Regions from separate parts of the Pseudoalteromonas phenolica genome, predicted to be linked through region 3. Evidence: predicted binding sites of a transcription regulator. Region 3 holds the regulator's gene; each other region holds the start of a gene.

Region 1 (7,412 bases), 1.8 Mb from region 3:
CTTCGGCTTTAGCTCATCATAAAAATGGTAATGTACCGTGGCAAGTCGCACCTTGGATCATGTCAGGTGTGGCTTTAGGGGCTTTAGTGAGTGGCTTTATGGCCTCTCTTCTACCTGAAGCGGTAGTTAGGATTATTTTCTCTGTTTGTGTGGTTCTAATTGCTTTAAAAATGCTCTACAGCAGCAGGAAAGCAGCGACACCGCCTTCGAGAGCCTTACCAAATGGCCCTATTTTAACTTTTTTTACCAGTATTACAGGTGGCCTTTCTGCGATGATTGGTATCGGAGGGGGGGCGTTACTTGTACCTTTGTTGACGTTTTTCTCAATGGATATGAAAAAAGCCATCGGCTGTGCATCCGCTTGTGGTATTGTAATCGCCTTATTTGGGTCGCTGGGTTATATCAGTGCAGGTAGTAAGCATTTTGAGTTGGCTCAAGGCTTTGCTGGGTTTGTTTATTTACCGGCTCTACTAGGCATTGTTTCAACCTCCTGGTTTATGGCGCCAATAGGCGCAAAATCGACGCAATATTTACCTGTTTCAACAATAAAAAAAATCTTTGCAGCGCTACTCATGGTTATCGCTGCCAACATGATTGTTAATTAAGGAAAGGCTATGGAGTTTCCACAAATTGATCCCATCATTTTTTCGATTGGGCCTTTAAGTGTCCGTTGGTACGGACTCATGTATTTAATCGGCTTTGCGTTTGCAATGTGGTTTGGTAAGCGTCAAGCAGCAAAACCAAACTCAGGTTGGAAAACAGAAGAAGTTGATGACTTATTATTTTACGGCATGATAGGTGTGATTTTAGGTGGTCGAGTTGGTTATGTGCTGTTCTATCAATTCTCCTATTTATTAGAAAACCCACTTTACCTTTTCAAAATCTGGGAAGGGGGCATGTCATTCCATGGTGGCGCATTAGGTGTGATAACTGCCATTTTTATTTTCGCTTGGCGTACTAAACGTTCACCTTTTGCGGTTGGCGACTTTGTCGTACCATTGGTTCCTGTTGGTCTATTGGCTGGCCGTATTGGTAACTTTATCAATGGTGAATTATGGGGCCGTACGTCAGACGTGCCTTGGGCGATGGTATTCCCAACTGGTGGGCCATTACCGCGTCATCCATCGCAATTATACGAAGCTTTTTTCGAAGGCCTAGTGTTATTTATTATGCTCATTTGGTTTGCTAAAAAGCCACGCCCTACGGGCAGTGTCGCTGGCCTATTCTTATTCGGTTACGGTTTCTTTAGATTCTGTATCGAATATTTCCGCGAACCTGACGCCCATATTGGTTTATATGGCGGCCTGATTTCACAAGGCCAAATTCTATCAATGCCAATGATCATTGCTGGCCTTGGTATTATGATTTGGGCATATAAAACAAAACCAGCCGCACAAAAATAATTACTCTTAAATATGAAGGGTAGAGTTCAGAATTAAGGTATTTTTATGGACCAGTATTTAAATTTATGCCGTCGCATCGTTGATGAAGGTGTGTGGGTTGAAAACGAAAGAACCGGTAAACGTTGCTTATCAGTTATTAACGCTGATTTAGAATACAATGTAGCTGCGAATGAATTTCCTCTAGTAACAACTAGAAAAAGCTATTGGAAAGCAGCCATTGCTGAGTTGCTTGGTTATCTTCGTGGTTATAATAACGCTGCGCAATTTCGCGCTATTGGTTGCAATACTTGGAACGCCAATGCGAATGATAACGAAGCCTGGTTGCAAAACCCTTATCGTAAAGGTGAAGACGATATGGGTCGTGTTTACGGTGTACAAGGTCGTAACTGGCGTAACTCAGAAGGTAAAGAATTTGATCAGTTACGAAAAATCTATAACGATTTACGTAATGGTGTTGATGACCGTGGTGAGATTCTGACATTTTATAATCCAGGTGAATTTGAAATGGGGTGTTTACGCCCATGTATGCACACACATACTTTTTCTCTATTGGGTGATACGCTATATTTAACATCATCACAACGTTCATGTGACGTGCCGTTAGGTCAAAACTTCAACCAAATACAAGTGTTTACTTTATTGGCATTAATGGCGCAAATTACGGGTCACAAACCCGGTAAGGCATACCACAAAATAGTCAATGCGCATATTTATGAAGATCAATTAGAGCTTATGCGCGATGTTCAACTTAAAAGAGAGCCTTTCCCATCTCCTAAGCTACATATTAATCCAGAGATCAAAACCTTAGAAGATATTGAAACATGGGTAACACTCGACGATTTTGACGTTGAGGGTTATCAATACCATGAGCCAATTGCTTATCCTTTCTCTGTGTAATTAATACCTATTAGCCCCTATTTTTAATTTTTGTTTGAATAGGGGCAATAGTACTTTGATGCTTGTTACATACATTTAAATTATTCCCTTCCTTTAATGTTACTTCTACCTTAAGTTATCTAGAAACTGGTCGATAAGTTTACTAATGAGTTTGAACGCGGAATTTGCTTGGCGTGATTCTTGCTTTTTTTAAGAAAAGATTTATGCGGAGTTGTCATGCGCCTGTGTATATTAGCCCTTTTCACGTTATTAAGTGGCTGCCAGTTATTAAATGAGATTAAACGAGAAGAAGAACTAGCTAACCCCAAGGGGGTAGAGGGGTCGTTACCTATGGAGGTAAAGGGCATGTCTAGTTTCTCACTTCACCAATACACTAGTAATTTAGCTTCGCAGTTATATCGAGGTGAAGCGGGCAGGCTTAGAAATGCTAGTATTGCCGTTATGAGCTTCACTATGGCAACTGAGTTGGGGCAAAAAACTGCCGTTCAGCAAAGCAGTGGTCTTAGCCAGCAAATTCAAGAAAGTTTGATAACCCAAATGACCCAACTAGGTTATAGCATGGTTGAACATAGACTTAGCAATTCAATCACAGTCAGTGAACATCATGAGGATATGTTGACACGTGACCTTAACAACCTTAGAGCTCGTCAAAACATTGACTACGTTATTCTTGGCACTATCACACGACAAGAGCATGCAAACATGATTAATGCGCGTTTGGTTAATGTCCTCAATGGGCAAGTGATTTCAGCAGGTTTTGCAGAAGTACCGATTAACGTCATGTGGACAGACGAAAAAGTACAAATGCGCAACGACAAACTATACCGAGCAGAGTATTAATTAGGAGCAGAACATGAAAGCACTGTTAACATCATTATTAGCATTATCAGTTATGGGCTGCGCTACAATGCAAGAGAATTACGAGAGTAATGCGCAAACTATTCATTCGACTAAAATAACACGCAGTATACAGTCACCTATGAATACCAATCAGTTCTTTCAAGCTGAAACGCCTGAGCAAAAGCAAATGTTTGGTACACATAATGGCCCTAAAAAAAACATCAACCATTATGTCCGCGGTATGATGCAAGACTTGGCGTCAAACCTAAAATATGTAAATCAAAATACGCCATTGGCTGTTGCCAGCTTTGTATTTTTAGACGACAAGTATGACGAGGGGACGCTACTAGGCAACCAGATCTCAGAAAGCTTTATGCATGAGCTATATCAATACGGTATCCCTGTTATCGACTTCAAAACAACAGGCTATATGCGTGTAACACCAAAAGGTGATTTCGTATTCAGTCGTGATTATCTAGAGCTTGATGAAGAGCAAAACTTTCAATATGTGATGGCAGGTACTCTAGTCAATCATAAAGGCGGTGTATTAGTTAACGTCCGTGTTGTTGGCTTGCAAAGTAAAGCGGTTGTCGGCTCTGCTCAAGGCTTAATCCCGCAATCTGTATTAGATGCACTTGGCAGCAGTGAGCGCACTGACGGGATCATGTTGAAATCAAATGCAAGATAGGAGGACTAGATGAAAACTCTCTCTTTGCTCTCAATTTTAACGTCAGCTGTTACTCTTTCTGGCTGCAGTTTATTAATGGGACAGCCAGCTATGAGTCAATCCGTGGTTGTGATGAATGAGCAGCCAATGGAGACAGACGCAGTCTCTACTAAAATGCAGTCTGAGATTGAACATGAAGAAATTCAGCCAACTAAGCCTGACTATGTACCAATGAATCATTTTGTAAAACTCGACAATTATGTGGAGCAGATGGCCATTGAGTTGTCTGATTTGTTAAATGAGGCACAAAAGATGTCGACAGAGCTCGCTGTTGCTTCATTTGTTCGTTTAGATGGCACGTTGCAGACCAGTGATCAGTTAGGGAATCAATTGGCTGAAACATTTATGCATCAATTACATCGATTTGGCTATCAAGTTGTTGATACTAAACTGATGGATAATGTGTATATTTCTCGAAAGGGAGATTATGTTTTTAGCCGAAAGTCTGAATCAAAATTTAACTCTGATGCAGCTGAATATGTGTTATCTGGCACCATGCTTTATCGCGATAAAGGTGTGCTCGTGAATGCCCGTGTTATGTCGCTTGAAAGCAAAAAGGTCATAGCAACATCGAGCAAAATGATCCCTTGGTATGTATTGAGAACAGAAAACATTTTAGTGTCTTCGAGATAACTTAATTTGCATCGCTTAAATTTTTAGCTTAACAAGCTCTGTAGACTTGAATCTGAACGATTAGCTATATATTATAAATATCAATGGCTTGGCCTCTTAGTTAAATGGATATAACGACCCCCTCCTAAGGGGTAGTTACAGGTTCGATTCCTGTAGAGGCTGCCAGTAAACTTCTCTTATTCTTCCCGTATCTTTATCCCTAAATATGCTACAGTCATGCTCTTCAAAAAGGAGTATCGTGTGATTGAAGTAAAAAATCTTACCAAGAGCTTTGCAAATAAAATCGTTTTTCAAAATTACTCAAGCGTTTTTAATGCAAATAAGCTGTGTATTGAAGCCGAAAATGGCTTGGGGAAAACAACGTTATTTACCATTATTGCTGGCCTCGACCCTCATTACAGTGGGGAAATTTTATTAGGTGGAAATAAGGTTGCGAAATTACAAAATAAAGTTGCTATTGCCTCAGACAAAATTCCTTTTCCTACTTTTTTAACTGCGAAACAAATATTGACGCTCACGCAGTCTAGTTGGCAATGTAAATGGCCAGATGCATTTTGTGAGATGTTACATTTCAATCAGTTTCTCGATACTAAAGTAGGTGAGTTGTCTTCGGGTAACCAAAAGAAACTGCAATTAATTAATGCCATGATGCGTCACTGTGATTATTTAATTCTAGATGAGCCGAGTGCAGCGCTTGATACAGAGAGTGTAAAAGCGCTACTAGCTTGGATTGAGCAGTATAAAGGGCAATTAATAATTAGTTGTCATGAGCCAGAGCCTTTCGTTGAAATTGGCTTTGAACAGCAGCCCTTGTTCGGAGAGTAAGCGCTATGAAGCATTACTTTTCATACCGTCATCAGGCATTTAGTCTCGCCATAAATGAGCTATTTAAACAGCTTCAACAGTTTGTACTTATGCTCATGACGATGTTTTATATTTTCTTACCAGGACTTATTGCGGGCTTATTTTTTGGCTTAGGTAAAATTGTACAAAGCAGCAGTGAAGTGGTCAGTATGCAAGTCGGTTTGGCATATTTAATTTTTCAATCTTTGTTAATGACTGTGCTAAAACCTGCGATTTTAGACCTAAAACATCGTACTTTTCATACCACATTACTCAAAAATAAGTTTCCGCAAATACTGAGTGATATTACAGCTCTAATGATGTGCCATCTTTTGTTTGGCTTGAGTGTATTCTTGATGATAGCAATGGGGGCTGACAAACTGAGCCGTGCGCCGCACTATCTTGTGTTTGCCTTTACACAACTTAGTTTTGCTCTTGTATTAATGTATCGACCTGCGGCAGTTATTTGGGCAAGTGTTCTTGCATTTATAGGCCTATTATTTTTTGAATCAGTCTTGATGTTTTTTTTAGCGCTAAACTTATTGCTACTAATATCGTTATATTTACCAAAACGGCTCAATTGTTCTTATCAGATAACTATCACACCTTGGACATTTTGGTTGAGTTATTTTAAAGACAACATTTGGTCTCTGACTTGGCGCTTTACCATGAGTGGGTTAGTGTTTTGGGCGGTTTTTATCATAGTGACTGAGCGTTCTGATCTTGTGCATTGGTATGCTCTTGGAGGTGCGCTAATAAACCAGTTATGGTGGTCAAGTCTATTTATAGAAACGAACAAGTATGTTAAAGAACATCGGCTATTTTGGAGAAGTTTAAATCAGTTACCGCAAATAAAGCGATCTCAGCACGCGTATTTGATTGCGCTATCAAGCATGTTTACTTTGCCAATGCTTTGCCTTTTCTCATCGCATTTGAGTATGTGGGTTAGTTTATTGATCACGCCGCTTGTACTGATTCTTTGCAAGAATAGGCCGCAATTTATGGCTGTGGTCTGGGCTTCATTGGCAATAAGCTTCATTATGCTAATGGTCATTTTTTAGTATGAGTATTCACAGTTAAACAGAAGGCCCGAAAGGGCCTTTTTTGTTTTTAAATAATAATAATTCTTAAAACGGGTTTTAGCAGCTTCAGAAATAGTGTATTTTAGATATGTTATATTGTATCAATTTAAATTCAATTCTTCTTGAGGCACTGATGTTTAAGTTATCTCCCGTAATGTTGCTACTGTCAGCAGCACTTCCTTTTTCTGCAATTGCAAACCAAGTTTCAGGCACTGTTTTAGATAAAAATAATCAACCAGTCGCTAATGCTAAAGTTTCTATTATGGGCAGCCTGAAAGCTGTTGAAACCAATTCAAAAGGTCAATTTGTTTTATCTGGCATTAAGCCTGGAAAAGTAGAGTTACATGCAGCAGCTTCAGGTTTTGCACACTTTAACTCGATCTATGATTTAACTGAGTCAGGGTTAAAGGATATAAAAGTATCTTTAACGCCTTCAGCCATTGAAGTTATTGATGTGGTTGCAAGCCCATTTCATGCGTCAAATATGGAATCAGCGACACCTGTGAGTGTTTTATCAGGCGATGCGCTGCGCAATCAACAGTCAGCAACCTTGGGTGACAGTTTAGCCAAAGAGGTGGGCGTACATACTAACTTCCATGCAGGCGTTGCGAGTACACCAATTATTCGCGGCTTGAGTGGTCCTCGCGTTTTGATTACCCAAAATGGCTTAGATGTAAGTGATGCATCTCGTGTTGGCCCTGATCATTCAGTTTCTTCAGAAGCATCAACGGCTGAGCAAATTGAAGTACTTCGAGGTCCTGCAACCTTGTTTTACGGTAGTGGCGCAATTGGTGGTGTTGTTAATGTTGTTGATAAACGCGTCCCAAGAGAGGTAGAGCAATCTGGAGAGTGGCTAATAGAGCATGATTCAGTAGATAACCAGAAATTAGCATCAGTAAATATTAATACTGGCAGCGATAATATCGCAGTGCATTTTGATGGTTTTTATAGAGAGTCTGATGACTACAAAGTACCAGTAAAAGATGA
Region 2 (7,412 bases), 1.4 Mb from region 3:
AACTGCGTTTGATAAAGAGCTTAAAAAGTTTATAAATTCTTCACGTTATTATAAGTTAGCAGAAGGGTGGTCAATTGAACCGACACTATTAATTGACTGAACAAAAAGCTTGTTATAAATAATACATGATTGCACAGCAATAATGTTGAGTTAACCCCGAAAATAAAGGGCACACAAAAAATTAAGTTTTTTTGGAGCTGCCTTAAACTACTTCATTTAAATTCCCCTATTTGTTAATTGCTTGCTAGTATTAGGTAAATCATTATACCAAAGGAATTTGTGCATGATGATGCACACGGAAGAACAACTCACAACATCACCACTGCAATTTTATCGGCGCGCTTTTTGGGTTGCACTTGCTATTACCATTATGCTTGCAGCTACACTGTCGCTGCATTTATATAATCTGAAACTACAACACACCTTCACTCAACTAGAAGCTCATTATGGTCGGCTTAATAGTCAACTAGACAAAACCATCACAGCCATTGATAACATCTTTCTTGCAGTGGATGTGAGCCTAGAGCAGCCGTTAAGTTACGAATTCCCGCAGCCTAAAGTATCGCCTGTAGTTCAGCATTCGAATTATTTTTATCAATCTCTTGGCAAACACTTTGGTGAGTTGGTGGGCTATGGAGACTTAGATGGCATTGATTTAACACACCCATATTGGCAAAGAGTAATGGCATTGGGCGGTGTTTTTAATACTTCTTTAGCTTTGCTCGAGCCTCTTGAGGCTATCGCGTATGTCAGTGACAGTGGGCTAGTATTCGTGAAGAGACGGCACAACCAACAAAGCGAACTTCTGAGTAAAATTGTTTCTGGCAGCTTTAAAGCAAATCCAGATCCGTCAAAGTATATGGTAAGTCAGCGGATAGAAGTTGCGAATAAAAGTTACTTTGCGCTATCTAGTCAGCGTACCTCAAGTTCACGTGCACATACGCTAATGATCTTTGATGCTACTAAGTTTCAAGCATTGTTTTATGATAAGTCATTGCCTAAAGCAGAAATTTATTTGAACGATAAACTTCATCGAAACGTCATTTCTGCATTATCACTGGGTAAACCAGCTTACTCTGAGCAAAGCGAAATAGCTCCTTGGCATGAAGGTGTTACGTTTTATAAAAGTGACGAGTCGCGACCGCTTGATGTGGTCATGAAAGTATCTGAGAAGGAGTTCGCTGAGACAATAATTTATAGTTTAGGGTTAGAATTTAGTTTTATTCTGTTATTTATTTTAGCAACTTACTTTCCTCTACATTGGCTTTGCGAGCAAATTTTTGTTCGACCATTGAAGGAACTTTTCTCATTCATTCAGCAGCCAGATAATATTTCGAATAACTATATAGTACCTAAGCTCTGGCTTGCTGAATTTAAACAAGTTAAAGCCATTCTCCAGCGTCGTGCACATTTATTTTCTCGAGTAAAAGAAGATCATCTAGCTCTGACAGAGCAATTACACCAAAAGCAGCAGTTTTTAGAACTGGTTGGGCAAGATAAGGAAAGGCAAAGCGCTATTTTGAAAGGTGTTTTAGATGCTGTTCCCGATGCTATCTATTTTAAAAATACTGATGGCATGATCGTCGGCTGCAATAGAGCATTTGAGTGTTTGATAAAAACCAGTAAACAGCATGCACTCGGTAAAGACTTTCATGACTTTGCAGCTCACTTAAATTGTTTAAAAGGGATTGAAGCAAAAGTAAGAGAACAGCATAAACCCATATCTCAAAAAGTAATGGTAGAAGCTAATACTTATTTTACTACTATCGTGCCGTTTTTTAGTGAGCAGCTCGGCATTATGGGCTGCGTTGGTGTGTTGCGTGACATCACAGAACATCAAACAGCGTTACACTTATTGCAAGTGTCTGAATCTAAATTTAAATCAGCAATCGAGTATGCGCCTAATGGCATTGCGCTTGTGAAAGTAGATGGTACTGTAATGATGCTAAATAAAGCTGCGGAACGTTATCTTGGGTGTGAGAACAAACAAGGAGAGCATGTATCTACCTTATTTGGATATGAGAACTATCAGCAACTTTCTCAGTTATTAGAGCATTTATCAAACCATAATCAGTCTGTTGACCAACTTAGTTTGACGCAGTCAGGCACTTATTCATTTCTTGATTTGCGAGTGTCTTTGGTAAGTGATAGCGAGCAAATGCCAAAATACTTTGTTATTCATATTCAAGATGTCACCGAAATTACGACTTCAAGAATGGAAGCTGAAAGAGCCACACTAGCAAAAAGCCGTTTTATAGCCAATTTAAGTCATGAGATCAGGACGCCGCTTAATGTCATTATGGGGCTGGTGGATATGGTAAAAAGAAGCGTGACTGAAAAGCAGCAAAAAAACCGACTAGATACAGTGACGCACGCAGCTGAAACTCTGCTAGACATGTTGAATGACATTTTAGATTTTGCCAAGGTCGAAAGTCACGAAGTGAGTATAAAAAATAACGATATTATCGTCAGTGAGCTCTGTGAAAACCTTAAAGAGTTAATCGAACCATTGGCAAACAAGAAAGGGTTAGATGTTACTTTTGAAGTTGATGATTGTGTTTGGCCTTGTTTATATGGTGATAAGCAAAAAATCACTCAAGTCATGTTAAATCTATTAAACAATGCGGTGAAATATACACAACAGGGAACAGTAAGTTTTCACCTTAAATTAATAAGCACAGATAACGAGAATCAAACCATTCAGTTTTCTGTAAAAGATACGGGCATTGGTATCAAAGAAAGTGATCAAATCAAATTGTTTGATGCATTCACCCAAGTTGATGATAGTTTGTCTCGTGAGCATGAGGGAATTGGTTTAGGGCTGGCTATTGTGAAGCATGAAGTTGAATTACTGGGTGGCACAATTGCATTAAATAGCCAGTTAGGAGAGGGAAGTGAATTTTATTTTTCACTGGCTTTACATAAAAAGCAGCTTGCAGAACAGAAGAAGGCTAAGTCTTGTGTGTATTTTGGTACTACGAAGCCTGATTTGCTTAAAGAATTCGCGATTTGTTCAGTGCAGAAGGTGGATGAATTGCCAAATAATATGCACTATTTATTTGTCGAGAAGGGCTTCTTATCTTATCTATCTCCGACTTTTCTTTCCTCGATTGAAGGTTTAGAGCATATTTATGTGAGTTCAGATGAGTCACAGATTAAAAATATGCACTTAACCGAAATGCTTACATGCAATGCTTCTTTTTGTGAAGAAGGGGCATTTCTTCAATCGTGTTTGTCACAAGTATTTTTTGCAAAACAAAAATCATCCCATTTTTCAGAGCCGTTACAATCATGCGGAGTAAGTAGCTCAAGATCTCAACATAGTTACTGTGGCGCATTATGTTATGTCGTCGATGATAATGAAATAAACCTAGAAATAGCAAAAAACTTATTAAAGCAATTGGGGTTAAATGTCGTTATTAGTAAAACTGCAAAAGATATCTGTAATGCGGTCGATAAACTAAGGCCAGATATTATTTTCATGGATATCCATATGCCAGAGGTTGATGGGTTTCAAGCCGCCAAGCAACTTTCTGATAGCTACCATTTAAATGAGATCCCCATTTTTGCACTAACTGCTAACGCAGAAATATCTTCTCAACAAGAATATTTGCATTCTTCGATGCAGGGATATATTAATAAACCTGTAAGCATTGAAGAGCTAGAGAAAATATTGGTTAAGCACGTAAGACCACAACGCAAGTTTTTTGATGAAGCCTTTGCGCTTCAGCAAATGATGGGTGAATCCTCATTTTTAGATAATATGCTGGTGAAGTTTTCTGAGTTATGCTCGAAATATATTGAGCAATTAGAGAGTGATCTTGAAGTAAAAGACATGATCTTATTAGCGCATAGTGTTAAAGGTGCGTCAGCAGGGTTAGGCTTTGAGCGGTTAGCGGACGCAGCGAAGCAGTTAGAGGCTAATGTGAAGCAAGCGCAAAAAATCGTTAACCCTGAATTAGTCGTTGAGCTTAAAACGCAATTATTAAAAGTACAAGCGTTTATAAATGAAAGAGCAAGAGGGTGTTAAATGGCAAATAGTGCACATATTTTAATTGTAGATGACGACCCTCTAAATCGAGTTGTGTTAGAAAACACTTTGGCTGATGAATACAGTATTTCGCTGTGTGCCAGTGGAGAGGAAGCATTAACTTTTCTAGAGTCAAATACAGTCGATTTGATTATCTCAGACATTAGAATGCCCGGTATGAGTGGGTATGACTTGCTAGAAAAATTAAAAGAAAAGCAAAATACTTACTCAATTCCATTTATTATTATTTCTGCGAGTAACAGCTATAACGATGAAGCCAAAGGACTTGAAATGGGCGCTATGGATTACATTACCAAGCCGTTTAGCCCAGTAATAGTGAAAGCAAGGGTAAAGAATCATTTAGCAATCAAGCAAAAGAACGATTTACTCGAGAAGTTGGCTGCGATTGATGGCTTAACAGAGATCCCTAATCGTAGGTTGCTAGATGAAACGCTAACCAGTTATTGGCAGGCCTGTTCAAAAAGTTATGAACCTCTCTCACTATTTTTAGTAGATATAGATTATTTTAAAGAATTTAATGATACGTACGGCTATGCTGCTGGAGATGAATGCTTGATTAAAGTTGCACAAGCTTTAAATGAGAGCAGTCGTAAGCATGATGGTTTTGTGGCGCGTTATGATGGAGTGCGCTTTGCGGCGTTACAAAAAGGGAGAAATAAAGACCAAATCGCGCTTTTTGCTAAACATATGCATGATGTTATAGATGATTTAACAATTCCTCATAAGAGTTCGCCTATCTGTGCTCATGTGAGTATTAGTATTGGCATTGTGCATATAGATAAAGATTTTAGCGGTAGTGAGCAAGGAGTGTTAAAGCTAGCAGATGACGCGCTTGTTAAGTCTCATATGCAGCAAGAAAGGGTTACAATATTAAGCCGTTAAGTGAGTTTAACGGCTTAATGAAATCTCAGGCTATTTATAAAATTTGTAATAGAGCTGATTGGCCAAAACCAATTAGCTTTTCATTTTTGAAAACAAGTGGCGTGCATTCGTCTTTCGTTACTTTTCCATCAGAGTGTTTACTATTCGTTGCAATGTAAATCACTTTATAAACACCTTCTTCTTTTCTAACTAACTCAGTGAAGTCAGGAGTTGGAAGCTGCTCAAGTACTTGGTTGTAGTCAGCGCCAAGGTCTAATTTTGAAATTGTTTTACGGTTCTCTTTTTGCTGATATTGCCAGCTTTCACCGTTATAGTTTTTACCCCAACCAGTTTCAACGCCATCATCTGAAACAGCCACGATACAGCCTGACAGTAATGGTGCACTTAGCGCAGCAGCAAGTAATAATTTTTTCATTGTAGATTTCCTTAAAAATTCGTTTCGGATAATTTGTTTTTATTAGAGCAATATTGTTGCCAACTTTAAAAGTCTATATTTTACAATTGATTGTTGTTTTTTATACAGAATTTAAAGTGTAGACCCTTCTAAATTTTAGGGTTATTCACCAACTTTTAGCGAATTACACAACCACATTACTGGCTGTGCCATTATTAAAGTTTACAATATTATTTGCTATTTCTTTCACTAGTCGATCAATAGATTCTTTCGCCGCCCAAGCTGTATGTGGGGTTAGTATTAAATTGTGCCCTTGATAATTTGCAAGTGGGTTGTTTGCTTGTGCAGGTTCAACAGATAAAACATCAAAGCCAGCTCCTGCAATTTGGTTATTTGTCAGAATTTCAACTAAAACCGCTTCATCAACTATACCGCCTCTGGCTGTATTGATCACAAAGCTGGTAGGTTTAAGCAAATCTAAGGTCTCCCTATTGAATAAATTTCGGGTTTCATCATTAAGCGGGCAATGGATAGATAACACATCGGCCATCTTTAACGCTTCGGTGAATGCTATTCGGCCAGGGCGAATATCAGTAGCGTTTGGTCTTTCAGCAATAATGACCTGTGCGCCAAATGCTTCGGCAACTTTACCAACAGCTTGCCCTAGGCTGCCATAGCCAAAAATCACAAAGTTTTTACCTGCAAGCTCTGTAATAGGATAATCAAGGCGGCAAAACATATTACTTTTTTGCCAAAGATCATTCGCGCAATCTTGCTGGTAGCGGTGGATGTTGGTCATTAAATTGCCAAGTAGAGTGAAAGTATGTTGCACTACTGATGGAGTTGAGTAACCCGCGACGTTACAAACTCGAATACCCAACTGCTTAGCAGCATCAAGGTCAATATTATTTGTGCCTGTTGCTGCGACACAGATAAGTTTCAGGTTTGGTAATTCGGTTAAGGTTTTAGCATCTAATGCAACCTTATTGGATATTACAATATCAGCATCTTTGCAGTGAGTAAGTACCTGCTCTTTATTTGTGTGCTGGTATTCAACTAATTGTCCTAGTGTCGACAAAGACGCTAGGTTAGCATTGGCAAGTGTGGCTGCATCAAGCAAGACTATCTTCATAAATTTAATCTCTTACCTTGACCTTAGAGTTAACTCAAAGGTTTATAATGTACTTATTAAGTCGGGAGTGTAAGATGAAAATAGGCGAGTTAGCAAAGCGTTTAGATATTAGTACGGATACCTTAAGGTATTACGAAAAGCATGGCTTACTGAGTTTCAGTGAACGCAGCGAGGCAGGTTATCGTATTTATAGCCCTAAACATGAACAACAAATGCAGTTTATTTTAAGAGCAAAAGCAGTTGGGTTTAGCCTTAAAGAAATTCAAGAATTGTTAGCGATTAAAGTCGATAAGCAACTGCACAGCTGTGGTGAAGTGAAACAGCTCACTTTACAGAAAAGGCAAATTGTTCGCGATAAAATAGCTGAATTACAACGCTTTGAAAAATCTTTATCACTGTTAGCTGATGCCTGCTGTGGTGGGCCTGAGCTCGCGACCGGTTGTTCAATCTTAACTACTTTGGAGGCAGCGGATGACCCTGTTATCTAATTTTTGGTCTTTATTTTTAGTGTCAGCCCCGTGGCTAATGTTGGGGTTGCTACTCGCAGGGCTTTTAAATGTGTTTATACCAAAAAACTTCTTACAGAAACACCTAGGTAAAGAAGGGGGTTGGACGACCATCAAAGCAGCCTTGATTGGCGCGCCTATGCCTTTATGCTCTTGCGGGGTTATTCCAGCCGCAGTTGGACTTAGAAGAGCTGGAGGCTCGAAAAGTGCAACGACGGCGTTCTTAGTGTCGACACCTGAGACTGGCGTAGACTCTGTGTCCGTTTCATACGTTCTGCTTGGACCATTTATGGCAGTTATTAGGCCCATAGCTGCAGTATCGAGTGCGATAGTCGCAGGTTTATTGGTGGGCAAAGAGAAAGATTCTGAACAAGAGGGCTTAGATAAAAAGAGTTTAGATAAAAATACTCAAACCGATGTAACTGATACTAATTTGGTATCAACGGG
Region 3 (7,412 bases):
AATACCGGCTGCAAGTAAGTTCATGAACATGGCGAACGCGATCACGCCACCGAGTACAAAATCCCACTGCCAAATAGCAACAACACCGGCAATTAAGATAGACCAAAGTACACCGTTTAATGCCCCGATAGCGAGCTCTTTACCAAGTAAGAACTTTTGGTTAGTGTTATTGATATGCCCGAGTGCAATACCACGAATGACGAGCGTTAGGGTTTGGCTACCAGCGACGCCCCCCATACTCGGTACGATGCCATTAAGTACCGCTAAAATAGGGAGTATATCTAGGGTACTTTCGAAAAAGCTTGCGACAAAGGCAGCAAGCAAAGCGGTTAAAAGGTTAATACCAAGCCAAATAGAGCGGCGTTGGCTACTTTTTAAAACCGGTGCGAAGGTATCTTCTTCATCATCTAGACCTGCCATGCTTAACATGCTGTGTTCGGCGTCTTCACGAATAACGTCTACGATGTCATCGATGGTGATACGACCAAGCAGTTGCAGGTTATCATCAACAACCGCAGCTGAAATCCAGTTATGACGCTCGAATAGTTGCGCCACGTCACTTTCATCCATTGAAACGGGAATGGTTTCTTTCTCATCATCCATGAGGTCGGCAACCACTTTATCAGGTGGATTAGTTAATAAAGTTGAAATAGGCAGCGCGCCAATAAATTGATTCTCTTTATCTACAACATATAAGTCATCGGTGCCATCGGGTAACTCGCCTCGCAGACGTAAATAACGTAACACCACGTCGAGCGTCACATCAGGTCTGATGGTGACCGTATCTGTACTCATTAGCGCACCAGCAGAGCGCTCCTGATAAGACAGTGCTTGTGTTGCTCTTGCTCTGTCTTGTGCGTCCATTGCTCCGACAACGTCTTGATAGACGTCTTCAGGTAAGCTTCTTAGAACTTCACCTAAGTCATCGTCATCCATATCCTCAGTTGCGGCTGCAATGAGTTCAGGATCCATTTGGTTGATAATACCAATACGAACGTCTTCGGATAGCTCTTCAAGTACATCACCTTGGATGTCTGGGTCAACTAACTGCCATAATTGCGTACGGACTTTATGTGGGGATGACTCTAGTAGTAATGCGGTATCGCACGGTGGAGTTTCAGCCAGAATACGCCTAACCTGAACAAACTGACCATTGTTTATTGCGTGCGTTACTTGTTGTAATTGTTGCAACGTATAGTCTTGTTCTAAGGCTTCTGGCATAGGCAATCCATTTATTGAGTGGTGTGCACCGAGAATAAAGGTTTAGGCAGTTACTATGAATGCCTAAAAAGAGTACCTTAAGTTTAACGTAATTTTTGCAGAGTTACCAAGTGCTTGGTTATTCATCTTCATGAAATTTTTGTGCTATTAACTCACCAATGGCGGTCAGTGCGGGCTCGGCATCAGGGCCTTCGCAGCAAACTCGGAGTTGCTTGCCATGACTACTTTCAAGCATGAGTAGAGCAAGGACACTGTCACCAGGGGCTTCTTTATCATCTTGATATAGCGTGATTTGCGCATCAAATTGCAGGGCTAACTGCGCAAGTACTGTGGCAGCACGTGCGTGCAAACCACATTTATTCTGAATTAAAAATGTATCTTCTACTTTGACCATATTAGTCTGCGTCTTGCTCACGGTGACGAATTTGCACATTGTTATGCGTTTTGGCAAAGCTTTCACCAATGGTTTGTGCAAGGTAAACAGAGCGGTGTTGGCCGCCTGTACAACCAATTGCAATGGTTAAGTAACTGCGGTTATTGCGCTCTAAGTGAGGTAGCCAAGTCTGCACAAAGGTTTGTATCTGCCAAGTGAACTTCTGCACTATGCTATGGCTTGCTAGATAATCTTTAACTGGTTGATCTAACCCAGTAAGTGGTTTTAGTTCTGGTTCCCAATGCGGGTTTGGCAGAAAACGTGCATCAAATACATAATCGGCTTGTTTAGGGATGCCATGTTTAAAACCAAAAGATAAGAAAGTAATGATGAGCTGCTTATCTTTTTTACCAAGAATTTGTTCTCGAATAGTTTCTGCAAGCTGATGAACACTTAAATCAGTGGTATCAAGCAGAACGTCTGCGCGTGTAATTAATACATCGAGTAATTTCTTTTCTTCTTTAATCGCTAAATCAAGCGGTAAATTATTTAAAGAAAGTGGGTGTAATCGACGCGTTTCTGAAAAGCGTTTAATCAGTGCCTGATCATCACTGTCTAAATAGAAAAGTGTTGGGTTTGCAAAGCCGGGTAAGTATTCAAGAATGTCATTAAATTCTTGTTGCTCTTTTGGCAGGTTTCGCACATCAATACTGACAGCTATTTTGTCGTAGTTATCAGAGACACTTCTGACCAAAGAAGGGAGGAGGTTAACGGGAATGTTATCAACACAATAATATCCTAGGTCTTCCAATACCCTTAAGGCTACTGATTTACCTGACCCTGAGCGACCACTAATGATGATCAGTTCCATGGATTCCTCTCTATTTATTAATCTTGAAGCGCAATAAGTTGATAGAGTGCGTCATCGTCTTGTGCATGACGAAGTTGTTTACAAAACTCTTTATTGTTTAGTTTATCAGCAATTGCAGCTAAGGTCTTTAGATGTTCTGCATTATTACCTTCAGGTACAAGTAGTGCCAACAAAATATCGACAGGTCTATTGTCTATTGCGTCAAAATCAATTCCATTTTGGTTGGTCACTAAGATGGCAAAGATAGAGTCTATTCCTGCAAGTCGGCCATGAGGGATCGCTATACCCTTACCTATGCCCGTACTGCCTAATTTTTCTCGAGTCAGGAAGGCATCAAGGATTTCGTGAGCATTGTGTTCAGGAAGGTGCTGGCTCGCTAATTCACTAATGTACTCTAGCGCACGTTTTTTGCTATTAAAAAGGACCGCAGCTTTACTGCAGTCCTTGTTGATAATCGAGCTAAGTTTCATGGTTAGTGTCGAGTTAATTTCTCTTTATGTTTGATAACTTGGCGATCGAGTTTATCAACGAGTTTATCAATGGCTGCATACATATCTGAATGTTCATCTGAAGCGAAAATTTCAGCTCCATTTAAATGAACAGTGGCTTCGGCTTTTTGTACCAGCTTCTCAACATCTAAGATCACATGAACGTTGTTTATGTGATCAAAATGCCTTTCTAGCTTTGCAAACTTCGTGTTTACATAGTCTCTTAATGAATCTGTAATTTCTACGTGACGACCAGTTAAATTTAGTTGCATAAGCATTTTCCTTCTCTTGGTTTACGTCTTAAATCAGACTTTTACGCTGATTTGACGGTGGAATAGAGAGTGACTCGCGGTATTTTGCAATTGTACGACGTGCCACTTTGATTCCCTGTTCTGCCAATATATCTGCAATCTTGCTGTCGCTCAATGGCTTAGCAGTGTTTTCTGCAGCAATTAGCTTCTTGATCAATGCCCTAATCGCAGTGGATGAGCATTCACCTCCGTTTTCAGTGCTTACGTGACTTGAGAAGAAGTACTTCAACTCAAAAATGCCACGGGGTGTATGCATGTACTTCTGAGTGGTGACACGAGAAATGGTAGACTCGTGCATCTCGACCATCTCAGCAACATCATTTAAAACCATAGGCTTCATTGCCTCTGGTCCATGTTCAAAGAATGCCTGTTGTTGTTGCACAATGCAATTAGTAACTTTCATTAAAGTGTCATTACGACTTTCTAAACTCTTGATGAACCATTTGGCTTCTTGCAAGTGAGAACGTATGAACTGGCTGTCTGAGCTTGATTTAACTGAACGAGACATTGCCGCGTAATGATCGTTAACTCTTATTTTAGGCATGCATTCAGGGTTTAGTTCGACAATCCAACGGCCTTTCACTTTTTTCACTGACACATCAGGAATAACGTACTCAGATTCTTCACGGATAATACTGGCGGCAGGCTTAGGGTTAAGACTATGAATAAGCGTCATCACTTCTTTTAACTCAGGCTCTTTGAGCTTGGTCTTTTTCATGATGGTGCGGTAATCACGGCTAGCGAGTAAATCAATATGTTCGCTTAACACCATTTTTGTTTCAGCAATGAAAGGCGTATCTGCATCAAACTGATTGAGTTGAATACATAAGCATTCTTGTAAAGAGCGAGCCGCAATGCCTACAGGGTCAAATAGTTGAATGCGTTTTAATACAGCCTCAACTTCATCGAGTTCGATTAACTCTTCATCATTGCCTTCATTAATACTTTCGAGAAGCTCTTCAGTGCTGATAGTCAGTAGGCCTGCATCATCAACTGCTTCTACGATGGCAACGGCGATGGCTTTATCTGTAGGGCTAAACGGGGTGAGCTCTAATTGCCACATCAGGTATTCATGCAGTGTTTCAGTGGTTTCACCCTGATAAATGGTTTCGTCTTCAGGCATTGGACCACTGCTGGAGCTTGGAGCAGCGCTCATGTATTCGTCCCAAGTCACATCCATGGCTAGATCGTCACTGACCGTTTCTTTGCTAAGTGCTGCATCACTATCAAGCTCGTAATCGCTGGTCGGCTCCTCACCGTGACCATCATCAGCAGAATTAGAAAGTTGCTCGCCAGAGTCAGTATCTTTGGCTGCTTTGTCTGAATCATTGTCATCAGCACTTGGTTCTAGTTCTGATTCATCAACTTCAAGTAAAGGGTTGCTATCCAGCGCTTCTTGGATCTCTTGTTGCAGATCTAATGTGCTCAATTGCAGTAAGCGAATTGCTTGCTGCAATTGTGGTGTCATGGTTAGTTGCTGCCCCATGCGCAGCTGTAGCGATTGCCTCATGTATTTCTAACAATCCTTTTTGTTATTTGGATAATGTCTTGCATTAACTATAGACGGAATTGTTCACCTAGGTAGACGTCTCTAACGGTTTGATCAGCTAAAACTGATTCAGGTGTACCTGACGCGATTAATTCACCATGTGAAACAATATAAGCTTTCTCACAAACATCAAGAGTTTCTCTTACGTTGTGATCTGTAATGAGTACGCCAATGCCGCGATTTTTTAAATGCTCAACAATTTTCTTTATATCTAACACTGAAATTGGATCAACGCCAGCAAAAGGCTCATCTAAGAGGATAAATTTAGGGTTAGCGGCTAAAGCGCGAGCAATTTCTACTCGTCGACGCTCACCGCCAGATAAAGCCATGCCCTGACTGTCCCTAATATGCTGAATGTTAAACTCATCAAGTAGGTCGTCTAAAGTTTGCTCTCTTTGGATTTTGTTGAGGTCTTTACGTGTTTCTAAAATAGCCATTAAATTTTGATACACGGTCAATTTTCTAAAAATGGAAGATTCCTGAGGAAGATAACCAATACCCATACGTGCTCTACTGTGCATAGGTAGTAAAGTGATATCTTCATCATCTATGGTGACTTTACCTTTGTCACTTGGAACAAGACCGACAATCATATAAAAGCTGGTGGTTTTACCTGCCCCATTAGGACCAAGTAGACCAACAATGCTTCCTGCTTCTACACTCAGGCTCACATTTTTCACCACTTGGCGACCCTTATAGCTTTTAGCTAAGGCCGTAGCTGTTAACACACTCATGATCATTGACCTTGTTCAGGGTTAGATTTTGGAGACTTTTTCTCGGGCACAAGAATCGTGTGCACTCGTTGTTGGTTTTGCTCGTTTCGCTCGGCACTGATCAATTGTTTTTCGATGTCATAAATAATCGCTTCAGCCTTGATAACCTGACCTGCTTGATTTATTTCGGCCTTGCCTTTGATAGTAAGCAGTCTATTTGCAACGTCATATCTTACTTCTTCAGCGCTAGCACTTAACAAAGTACCATCGGCTTGCTTTTCAATAAACCGTGCGGGTTTACCTGTCGCGACTAAAAGCTGTTTGTTTTCACCTAGTTCTTCACGTTGATGAACTTCAAGTCGATCGGCGTAAATTTCACGATTGCCATGAATTATTTCAACATTTTCTTCAAAGATGCCAATGTTTGTCTTTAATTGTGCTTGCTGTTTACCAGCTTTTATTGACACTTGAGACATAGATGCTTCTTCAGCATAGCTGAGGTTAGAAAAGCCGAGTAACAGAAGTGAAAGAAATAGTTTATTGGTCATAATAAATGGTTCGCGTATGGTTAATGAGCTCAATAATTTCAGTATTGAGATCTGCATTGAGGCCTTGTCCCTTAATATTTAAGTGAGGCCCAACAATTTCTACGGGTAGATCTGAGCGCATTGAACGCTGAGTAATATCTACTTGAATATGGTCTGCGCTTATTTGGCTGATCATTGCGCCTTCAGTGAGGTTAAGCGCTTTTACATCACCCTCTAATATCAGCATGTTATTTTCATATAATGTCGCTTCATTGGCAGTAAGCTGCCAATTTTGCGGCCCATTAAACAGGGTAAATGTGGGGGCGGTAAAATGACTGAACCCCAGCTGTTGATAAAGCTCCATTTTATTGGCTTCGACTAAATAATTTCGTAAGCCCGCTTCTGAATATTTGGTTTGTTTCAGATCTGTCGCTATGTAATCTGGTGTGGCGATGCTCTCTTCATCAGTGGCATCTTGTTTTTCAGGTTGATTAAAATAAGGTGACCATATCCAGTACATGGTCAGTGCAAAAATAACCAGTAATATGGCACGGTTCACCGTCATGCGCTTGTTCCTGATGTCCCTAGGGTCTGACCCTGACACAACATAATTAAGTCAGTTAACTCTCTCACAGCACCAAATCCACCTGGTAATAATGTGGTGTAGTGCGAAAGGTTTCGAATAATTGGATGCGCATCGTTAACAGCAACAGCAAAACCAACTTGTTCCATAACGGGTAGGTCAGGACCATCATCACCAATATAAGCAATATCGGCATCTGTTAAGCTTAAGCTTGCTTTCAACTCTTCGTAGGCTTGCACCTTATCTTCTTGTCCTTGGTAAATATGCTTAACGGTTAAACTAGTCATACGCTGCTGAACAATTTGTGAATGACGCCCAGTGATCACGGCAACTTCAACTCCAGCGTTGATGAGGGCTTTTATGCCAAAGCCATCTTTGGTGTTAAATGCTTTAAGCTCTTCACCTTGATTACCAAGATAAATTCGGCCATCAGAGAATACACCGTCAATGTCGCAAATTAGCAGCTTAATCTGCTTTGCTCTCGATACCACATCTTGGCTGATTGGCTGATACAAATCCGCAAACTGCATTTAAATTACTCCTGCCTTTAATAGGTCTTGCATATTCAGAGCACCAATAGGGCGATTAGTTTCGTCAACCACAATTAAACCATTAATGCGTTTGTTTTCCATAATATTCAATGCTTCAGCTGCCAACATATCTGCTTTTGCAGTTGTACATTTAACAGTCATTGCATCATCAATTTTAGCGCTGTGCAAATCTAGCTTTTGTTCAATAATACGGCGTAAATCACCATCGGTAAAAAGACCCGCTAA
Region 4 (7,412 bases), 200 kb from region 3:
AAACGCTGGTTAAGCTCACAACTTGGTGTACACAGTGACCGTTTGGCATTCGTGTCTATTCGCGGTGACAGTATGCTGCCAACCCTTGAGCATGGCGACATGGTGCTGGTTGATTTAAGCCAACAACAAGTCAGTCGTGAAGGCGTGTATGTGATCCAAACCCAAGATGGTTTAATGGCAAAGCGCTTAAAGCAAAAATCTGATCATATTGCTGTGGTATCAGATAACGATGCCTATCCAAGCTGGCAAATTGATAGCCAAAACGCCGAGCAACACGGCGTGGCGGGTCGTATTGTCTGGTGTGGCCGCAGCCTTTAGCTACTAAAAAGCCGCATTGCTCAGCAGCAATGCGGCTTGTTCTTATAAGCGACTTACTCAAACCGCACTTGGCTCTATATTGTGCTTTTTAAGTAATTTATAAAAATCGGAGCGATTGCGCTTAGCAATTTTCGCAGCCTCAGCGACATTGCCTCGGGTGATCGCGAGCGCTTTTTGCAAGTACTCGTACTCAAACTGCACTTTTGCTTCGTTTAAACCAATAAATGGTGCGCCGGTTTCTTCGGGTAACGCCTCATTGATCGTTTGCAGCGAAATAAGCTTGCCCGGTGTGAGCGCCACTGCGTATTCAACCACATTGTGTAATTGTCTAATATTGCCCGGCCAAGGGTATTGCACCAACTTGGCTATCGCATCGCGGCTAAATGACTTGTCGGCAAATTTTGCCAAAAAGTGATTAGCTAACAGAGGGATATCTTCAGGTCGCTCTTTTAAACTTGGTAAGGTAATAGAAATAACATTAAGGCGATAATATAAATCTTCACGAAATGTGCCTGCTTCTACCGCTTTTTTTAAATCTTTGTGGCTGGCACTTAAAATTCGCACATTAATGGGAATTTCGAACTCTGCACCAACCGGTCTGATCTTGCGCTCTTGTAATACGCGTAAAAGCTTCACTTGCAGATCCAATGGCATATCGGCAATTTCATCTAGAAATAAGGTGCCATTGTCGGCCAATTGCGCCAAACCCACTTTATCTTTGGTTGCGCCAGTGAAAGCCCCTTTTTGATGACCGAATAATTCTGACTCCAATAAATTAGCGGGCATCGCGCCACAGTTAATGGCGATAAACGGGCCCTCACTCACTGCACTGGCTTTATGAATTGCCTGAGCAGTAACTTCTTTACCCGTGCCACTTTCACCTTGAATTAATATATTGGCCTGACTGCGAGAAATCGCCTCTAACTTATAGGCTAGCGTGTGCATTAAATCACTTTCATAGAATAAACCATGAAACTCACCGACCTTTTTCTCAGCACTTGAACGCCGCTCTAATACCCCGTCTAATAAGCGCTCTAACGCTGCGATATCGATTGGCTTAGTTAAAAAACCCGACACGCCCGATTCGGTCGCTTTGATGGCTTCTTCAATTGAGCCATGGGCGGTCATGATGATCACAGGCAAGGCACTAAAGCGCTTATTGATTTCATTAAATAGTGCCAGTCCATCCATGTGCTCCATACGCAGATCGGTGAGCACTACATCAATGGCATGCTTTTGCAAAATAGACAGAGCAAGGGTGGCACGATGTGCTAAATACACTTGATATCCTAAGCTTTCTAAGCGTAATGACAGCAACTCTGCAAAGTGCACATCATCGTCAACAATCAATAAATTTGTATTCGCCATCCTCTACTCCTCATCGTTTAAGGGTTGTAGGCTTTGCTCCAAGCGCTTGCGTTGCAACTGAGCGAGCTGTGCTTTTAAAGTATCTAATTGAGTCGTTACTTCGTTCAATTCTGTGGTTAAGCGTTTTACGGCTTTTTGCTGAACTCGCAATGCGCCAGCAAGCCTTTGAGTGTGTTGGTTCTCTTTTTTCAGTAACGCAAAAAAGTGTTGATACGATTCTGGCCAAGGCGCTTGTTTTTGCACCTGCTTTAGCGCAGCTAAACGGCTCGTGCTACCTTTTGCTCGGCAATAGCGGTTAAAAAAGTCATGTAAATACGATTCATGCAAATAACTGTCGTTATGCTGTAAGGACTGCTTTTCACAAGCAGCTAAATACCAAGACATCAATACCGATACGGGTGCATAACTAGGCAGTTGCACCACTGGTACAGCAGGCTCAACGGGGCTTGGATCACTACTCAGCACACAACCGGTCAGTAACCAAGGACAAATAAACCAAACTAATCGTTTCATATTAAGCCGCTCCTAGGCCAAATTTAATGGTGACATGACCACCTTGTTGAGCACGAATGATCAATGCACCCGACATCGCTTTACAGCATTCATGCGCAATTGATAACCCTAAACCACTGTGCATATGTGCCTCGTTGTTGTGTTGCTGATCAGCGCCTTTATAAAATGGTTCTAGTGCTCGACTGGCCGCTTCTTCATTAAACCCCTGCCCGTCGTCGGTTATCACAAACTGATAACCGTCCGCAGCTTTACTAAAGCTTACTTCAACATGATGTTCAGCAAACCTCAGGGCATTGCTGATTACCTGTGTCAGTGCCAGTTTGCAAGGTAAAAGCGGCACACTTAACTGCTCTAAATCATCTAATTGCCAGCTCAGTTGCTTATGTTGTGCCATCGGTAAATCAGCAAAATACTGTTGCAGCTCAGTTTTTAACTCGCCACAGGGTTTGTTTTGTTCTAGTTGGGTCAGCTTTGCGGTGCCGCTAAATAACAACAAGTCTTCAATCAGCGCTTTAAGCTGCAAAGCGCTTTTATCCATAATTGATAACACCCTAGTTTGCTGCGCATTTAATGCCCCGAGCACTTGCTCGTTGAGTAAGGATGTACCTTCGACCATGGACGCAAGGGGGGTTTTAAGCTCATGACTGACATGGCGTAAAAAGGTATCTTGCTCTTCATGTTGGCTTTTTAAACTCAATCTTAACCAGTTTAAGCGCGCGCCTAATTTAGCCAACTCGGCGCTACCCGATAATGCGATAGGTTTTTCCCATTCACCGACACCTAACTGATCTGTGGCTTTTTCGATGGCCGATAACTTACTTCGCACTTTCACTAACAAACGAATACTCACCGCAGCCAACAAGGGTACCAGTACACTCAAGCCAATAAAAAACAACCATTGTTGCTGAACAATATGTGCATCGAGTTGCTGTTGAGCTTGCTCTAAATCGACCTTTAGCGTATCAGTCAGTTGATAATAATCTCGCCAAATTCTTGCAAAAGTATCGTCTGATTTAGTATGCAATTGCATGGTTTGTTGAAGTTGTTGCAAATCGGCAACAAAGCTCTTTGATCGGGCATATTTTTTTAATGCCACTGCCATATTTTCAACTTCAAACCACTTATTTTCGAGGGTTTGAGTCAACTGACTGTCTTGTAGTATTTGGTTATTTTGCTCGGCATCTTGCAACACTTTAAGGGCCTGTGAAACGGCCTTGAAATCTCGCTCAACCTGTTGAGAAAGCTTGTAAAAGTCACGCATTTCTGAAGATGACTGTTGTAAAGAAGAAGAGAACCACAAGGTCAATGCAATCAATGGTAAGGTCGACACAACAACCGCGAAAATAGCCTGGTGTACAAAAGAGCTCGAAATTTTTAGTTTTTTACAAATTACGCGCCACGCTCTGATCTTAGTTTTTACCCCTGAAGCCATTGTGCTCGCCCTTTAAAAACTGAATGTCGCTAAAATGCAACAAGCTAACCACATGATTTTAAATAAAAAGTTATATCTCAACTCATTTAACTGTTGCTATTTAGCAACACTGCAACTGAATCATTTCTGAATAAAAACTCACGGAACAGAATAAGCACCTGATAAATATGAATTTTTTATTTTTGGCACCGTTTTTGAGTTATCTACTTCGACATTGACGAACACCACACTCAATAACGAGGTGGTCCAAAAGAAGGAAATGAAGATGAAAAAACATATTAATTCAGCACTACTTGTAACGAGCATCGCATTAGTAGGTAGCAGCTTCAGTGCATTAGCGACAAACACTTTTGAACAGTTCGACAAAGATGGTAACGGCAGCATCAGCAAAACTGAAGCTAGTGCTGATCCGCGCCTTAACGACCAGTTCAAGAAATTAGATAGCGACGGTAACGGCGAGCTGAGTAAATCAGAGTTTGGTAAATTTGAAGGCTAATTCGCTTAGCTTTATCACCCTTTTCTTACATTTTTAAAAATTAGGAGCTCATTATGACGCTTTCAAAAACATTACTTATGACAACTTCACTTTTCATCAGTGCCTTTGCACTTGCAAGCGACGTGCAATTCTCAAGCGTCGACACCAACAAAGATGGGGTTATTTCGCAAACAGAAGCGAAGGCGGTTCCAAAAGTGGCTGCGCAATTCTATCAACTTGATGAGAATAAAAACGGCGAGCTTTCTGAATCTGAATTTAAAAACTTTAAGCAATAATCACATTAGGAGTCAAGGCTATGAAAAATATGATTAATTTATCTATTATCGCTGCTGCAACTTTCATAAGTGCACACGCTTTCGCCGCTTCTTTCAATGACTTTGACACAGATAGTGATGGCTATATCAGTCAAAAAGAAGCAAAAGCGTCAAACACCTTAACGCAACTTTTTGACCGCCTCGATGCTGATGGCGACGGTAAGATCTCGCTAAAAGAGTTTAAGGCGCTCGACTCCGAAAAGTAATTGGGTTCAGCCATTCCCATACGCAAAATAGCTCAAAGGATTCTCCCTCTACATGGATGTAGAAACAATGAAAAACCTTATACGTTACCAAACTGTAAACAAATACAAATCAGACCTCTTAAACTTCAGATCTTAGAAACCTTGAAAGCACCTAAAATTACTGAATAAAATTGTTTCTCCTCAGAAGTATGAAAAATTATCATTAACATTTTGTTTGCATTTACATTATTAGTACCCATAATCACCACTCGATTAAAAAAACAACAAGGACACCCGTTGTGAAAAAACTCAACCTATTAACAACAAGTTTAGCCATTGCGCTTTCAAGTGCTTTTGCAGCCCAAGCACAAAGCGAAGCGTTGCCATTTATTCCTGAACAAGCTAATGCTGAAATCACCCCACAAATTGTTGGTGGTGGTCCTGCAAATACTGCGAACTGGCAGTTCTACACACAAATATTGAATTCAAATGGCACGACCGCTTTTTGTGGCGGTAGTTACATTGGTGATGGCTATGTACTGACCGCTGCGCATTGTGTCAGCAGTAAAGCAGCCCGCTTTATCGATGTAAAAGTGGCAGGTTTTAGACTCGGCGGCACAGATGGCGACCGCATTGGCGTTGTTGAAAAGTACGTGCATCCGCAATATAACCGCAGCACGTTGAACTATGATATCGCGCTATTAAAACTTGAGCGCACGCCAACACAAGGGCAAGCCGTTCGTCTCGCTTCAGGCTCTTTAAGCCAATATGCACGCAGTGGCGACTTATTATCGGTTGCAGGATTAGGTCGTTTATCAGAAGGTGGCAGTCGCCCTTCATTCATTCAAGAAGTCGACGTACCACTAGTTTCTGACGCTGTATGTAACCAATCAGGTGGTAACTATGCCAATGTAGGCAGCGTCGCGTTTTGTGCTGGCTACCCACAAGGTCAAAAAGATTCATGTAGTGGCGACAGCGGCGGCCCTATCGTGATCAACCGTGGCGGTGAGATTGTACAGCTAGGTACTGTGAGTTGGGGGATCGGCTGTGCACGTCCTAGTAAATACGGTGTTTATGCCGATGTAGCAGCACTGAGTGGTTGGATCGACGACATTAAATATTCTGGCGGCGGCTCAAACCTAGTTTATAAGCAAAGCCAAACCTTGGCCGACTTCACATTATATGAAGTTGTTTCGCACCGCTTTAACATCAGTAATACAGGCACAGAAGCATCAGCACTTAATGCGGTTACAGTGCGCGGCAGTGGTGTAACAAGTGGTCTGGTTGTGACTTCTGATACGTGTAGCAATCGCACACTGAGCCAGAATGATAACTGTAGTGTTAATGTTGAATTTACAGCCACTCAGTCTGGTACCGCAGGCGTAACTTTTGAATTCACAGAAGCTGGTAGCAACACCAATCACGTAGGATCTATTTCTGCAAAAGCAGCTGACATTCCTGTATGTGCGGGCTCATGGGATGCCAATACTGTTTATCGTAAACCTGACCGTGTAACTTATAACGGCAAAGTGTACGAAGCGAAGTGGTGGACGCTAGATGAAAAACCGGGTTCTTCACAAGTTTGGCAACTAATCGGTAACGATCCGAGCTGTAAGTAATAGTAAGCCGAGGGGAGTGCGCTCCCCTTTTGATATAAAACCAAGTTAAACCTACTGACTAATAAGGAAATATCATGTCTAAAATCACCAAACTTATTGCCGCAGCAAGCTTAAGTTTTATCGCCACAGCGTCACTTGCAGTTGTTGCAGCAACGCTTTGTTCAAGTAATTGCAGTGCTTGGGCTAAACAACAACAACTGTCATTTTGTGCCCGTGTAGGTGGCGGCTCGGCTTGTGCATCAAGCCAAGGCCTATACAACTACCTGCTACAGCAATGCAAGCAAGGTCAGTGTCAAGGTGTTTAGTTAGAGCATCTTAAGCTGTCGATTAAGGCGTAAGTGCACACATTTACGCCTTAATTTTTTATAGTTAGACGATTAATGTCTGATTGTGGCGTTAAACTCTGAGTAAATAACAGCGCTTGTGCTTGCTTATCAAAGGCAAATGGCGCTGCTTTACTAAAGCTTGATTTAGGTAATCGCAATAACTTTTCGGTGGTTTTACTTTTTAAATCATAAGCATGTATGTAGTTATATTTATTACCTAAGTGCTTATAGAAAACCTTTTCTTGCGTCGCTAGCCAAGCATATCGGGTATTAAATTGCGCTTTTGCAATTAACAACGCCTGCTTCTCACCTTGCTTTATCCATAAACCTTTACCATTAACAAACAGCAGTTCATGCTCAGAAATATACTGCCCGGATCGGGCTGTTTTAGTTAACAGAGCTGAAAGTGCCATCGTTTCAACATTTAAGCGAAAAAGTTGCCACCCTTCATTCGTTGATTGGCGAATAACAATATCTTGTCCATTACCATGCCAGAATGGTCGGCCTATTTTGCCAAAAGATAGATCAAGGCGGCGTAATTGCCTCGAGCCATAATCGAACACATAGAGCTTATCGTGGCCATCGGCCTCATCTGAACTCACGACGAGTAGTTTATCACCTTGAAGCGACCAACTTGGGTAGCGTAAGTTACGATGTAGCTGGGTGATTTGTTCTCGACCTGTGCCATCTAAGTTCGCCAACCATAGCTCATAATGCCCAGACTCATTTGATAAAAATGCTAATTTTTCATGGGCACGCGATAAAGACGGGTACTGGTTTGAATAGTGAGATTCAATCAGCGGCGATGGCATTGACATCACTTCACTGTCTAACGCAAAAC

Evidence for each region. The regulator sigma-54, encoded in region 3, starts transcription at its own class of promoters, with help from an activator protein. The targets are predictions, from matches to a motif close to GTTGGCACGNNNNTNGNNT.
Region 1: the regulator sigma-54 is predicted to act here: its motif matches at 2,468-2,486, upstream of PP2015_RS10575 (FlgO family outer membrane protein).
Region 2: the regulator sigma-54 is predicted to act here: its motif matches at 5,394-5,412, upstream of PP2015_RS12285 (DUF3192 domain-containing protein).
Region 4: the regulator sigma-54 is predicted to act here: its motif matches at 3,813-3,831, upstream of PP2015_RS00620 (EF-hand domain-containing protein).

The regions. Positions count from the first base shown of each region.
Region 1 covers NZ_CP013187.1:2,408,145-2,415,556, reverse strand. Annotated here, with positions in the region: gene PP2015_RS10590 (sulfite exporter TauE/SafE family protein) at 1-605, shown strand, start outside; gene lgt (prolipoprotein diacylglyceryl transferase) at 615-1,403, shown strand; gene PP2015_RS10580 (thymidylate synthase) at 1,449-2,300, shown strand; gene PP2015_RS10575 (FlgO family outer membrane protein) at 2,517-3,140, shown strand; gene PP2015_RS10570 (FlgO family outer membrane protein) at 3,154-3,828, shown strand; gene PP2015_RS10565 (FlgO family outer membrane protein) at 3,838-4,500, shown strand; tRNA gene PP2015_RS10560 (tRNA-Arg) at 4,591-4,665, shown strand; gene PP2015_RS10555 (ABC transporter ATP-binding protein) at 4,741-5,325, shown strand; gene PP2015_RS10550 (DUF6136 family protein) at 5,331-6,404, shown strand; gene PP2015_RS10545 (TonB-dependent receptor) at 6,559-7,412, shown strand, end outside.
Region 2 covers NZ_CP013187.1:2,778,116-2,785,527, reverse strand. Annotated here, with positions in the region: gene PP2015_RS12300 (substrate-binding periplasmic protein) at 1-100, shown strand, start outside; gene PP2015_RS12295 (PAS domain-containing hybrid sensor histidine kinase/response regulator) at 284-4,030, shown strand; gene PP2015_RS12290 (GGDEF domain-containing response regulator) at 4,031-4,933, shown strand; gene PP2015_RS12285 (DUF3192 domain-containing protein) at 4,968-5,348, opposite strand; gene PP2015_RS12280 (D-2-hydroxyacid dehydrogenase) at 5,512-6,459, opposite strand; gene zntR (Zn(2+)-responsive transcriptional regulator) at 6,534-6,947, shown strand; gene PP2015_RS12270 (SO_0444 family Cu/Zn efflux transporter) at 6,931-7,412, shown strand, end outside.
Region 3 covers NZ_CP013187.1:327,309-334,720, forward strand. Annotated here, with positions in the region: gene mgtE (magnesium transporter) at 1-1,221, opposite strand, end outside; gene PP2015_RS01525 (HPr family phosphocarrier protein) at 1,340-1,615, opposite strand; gene rapZ (RNase adapter RapZ) at 1,617-2,465, opposite strand; gene ptsN (PTS IIA-like nitrogen regulatory protein PtsN) at 2,483-2,935, opposite strand; gene hpf (ribosome hibernation promoting factor) at 2,938-3,225, opposite strand; gene PP2015_RS01545 (RNA polymerase factor sigma-54) at 3,254-4,774, opposite strand; gene lptB (LPS export ABC transporter ATP-binding protein) at 4,822-5,547, opposite strand; gene lptA (lipopolysaccharide transport periplasmic protein LptA) at 5,550-6,074, opposite strand; gene lptC (LPS export ABC transporter periplasmic protein LptC) at 6,064-6,618, opposite strand; gene kdsC (3-deoxy-manno-octulosonate-8-phosphatase KdsC) at 6,615-7,166, opposite strand; gene PP2015_RS01570 (KpsF/GutQ family sugar-phosphate isomerase) at 7,167-7,412, opposite strand, start outside.
Region 4 covers NZ_CP013187.1:129,683-137,094, reverse strand. Annotated here, with positions in the region: gene PP2015_RS00640 (XRE family transcriptional regulator) at 1-318, shown strand, start outside; gene PP2015_RS00635 (sigma-54-dependent transcriptional regulator) at 376-1,686, opposite strand; gene PP2015_RS00630 (hypothetical protein) at 1,690-2,199, opposite strand; gene PP2015_RS00625 (sensor histidine kinase) at 2,201-3,631, opposite strand; gene PP2015_RS00620 (EF-hand domain-containing protein) at 3,897-4,127, shown strand; gene PP2015_RS00615 (EF-hand domain-containing protein) at 4,181-4,402, shown strand; gene PP2015_RS00610 (EF-hand domain-containing protein) at 4,423-4,647, shown strand; gene PP2015_RS00605 (trypsin-like serine protease) at 4,926-6,245, shown strand; gene PP2015_RS00600 (hypothetical protein) at 6,320-6,550, shown strand; gene PP2015_RS00595 (winged helix-turn-helix domain-containing protein) at 6,601-7,412, opposite strand, start outside.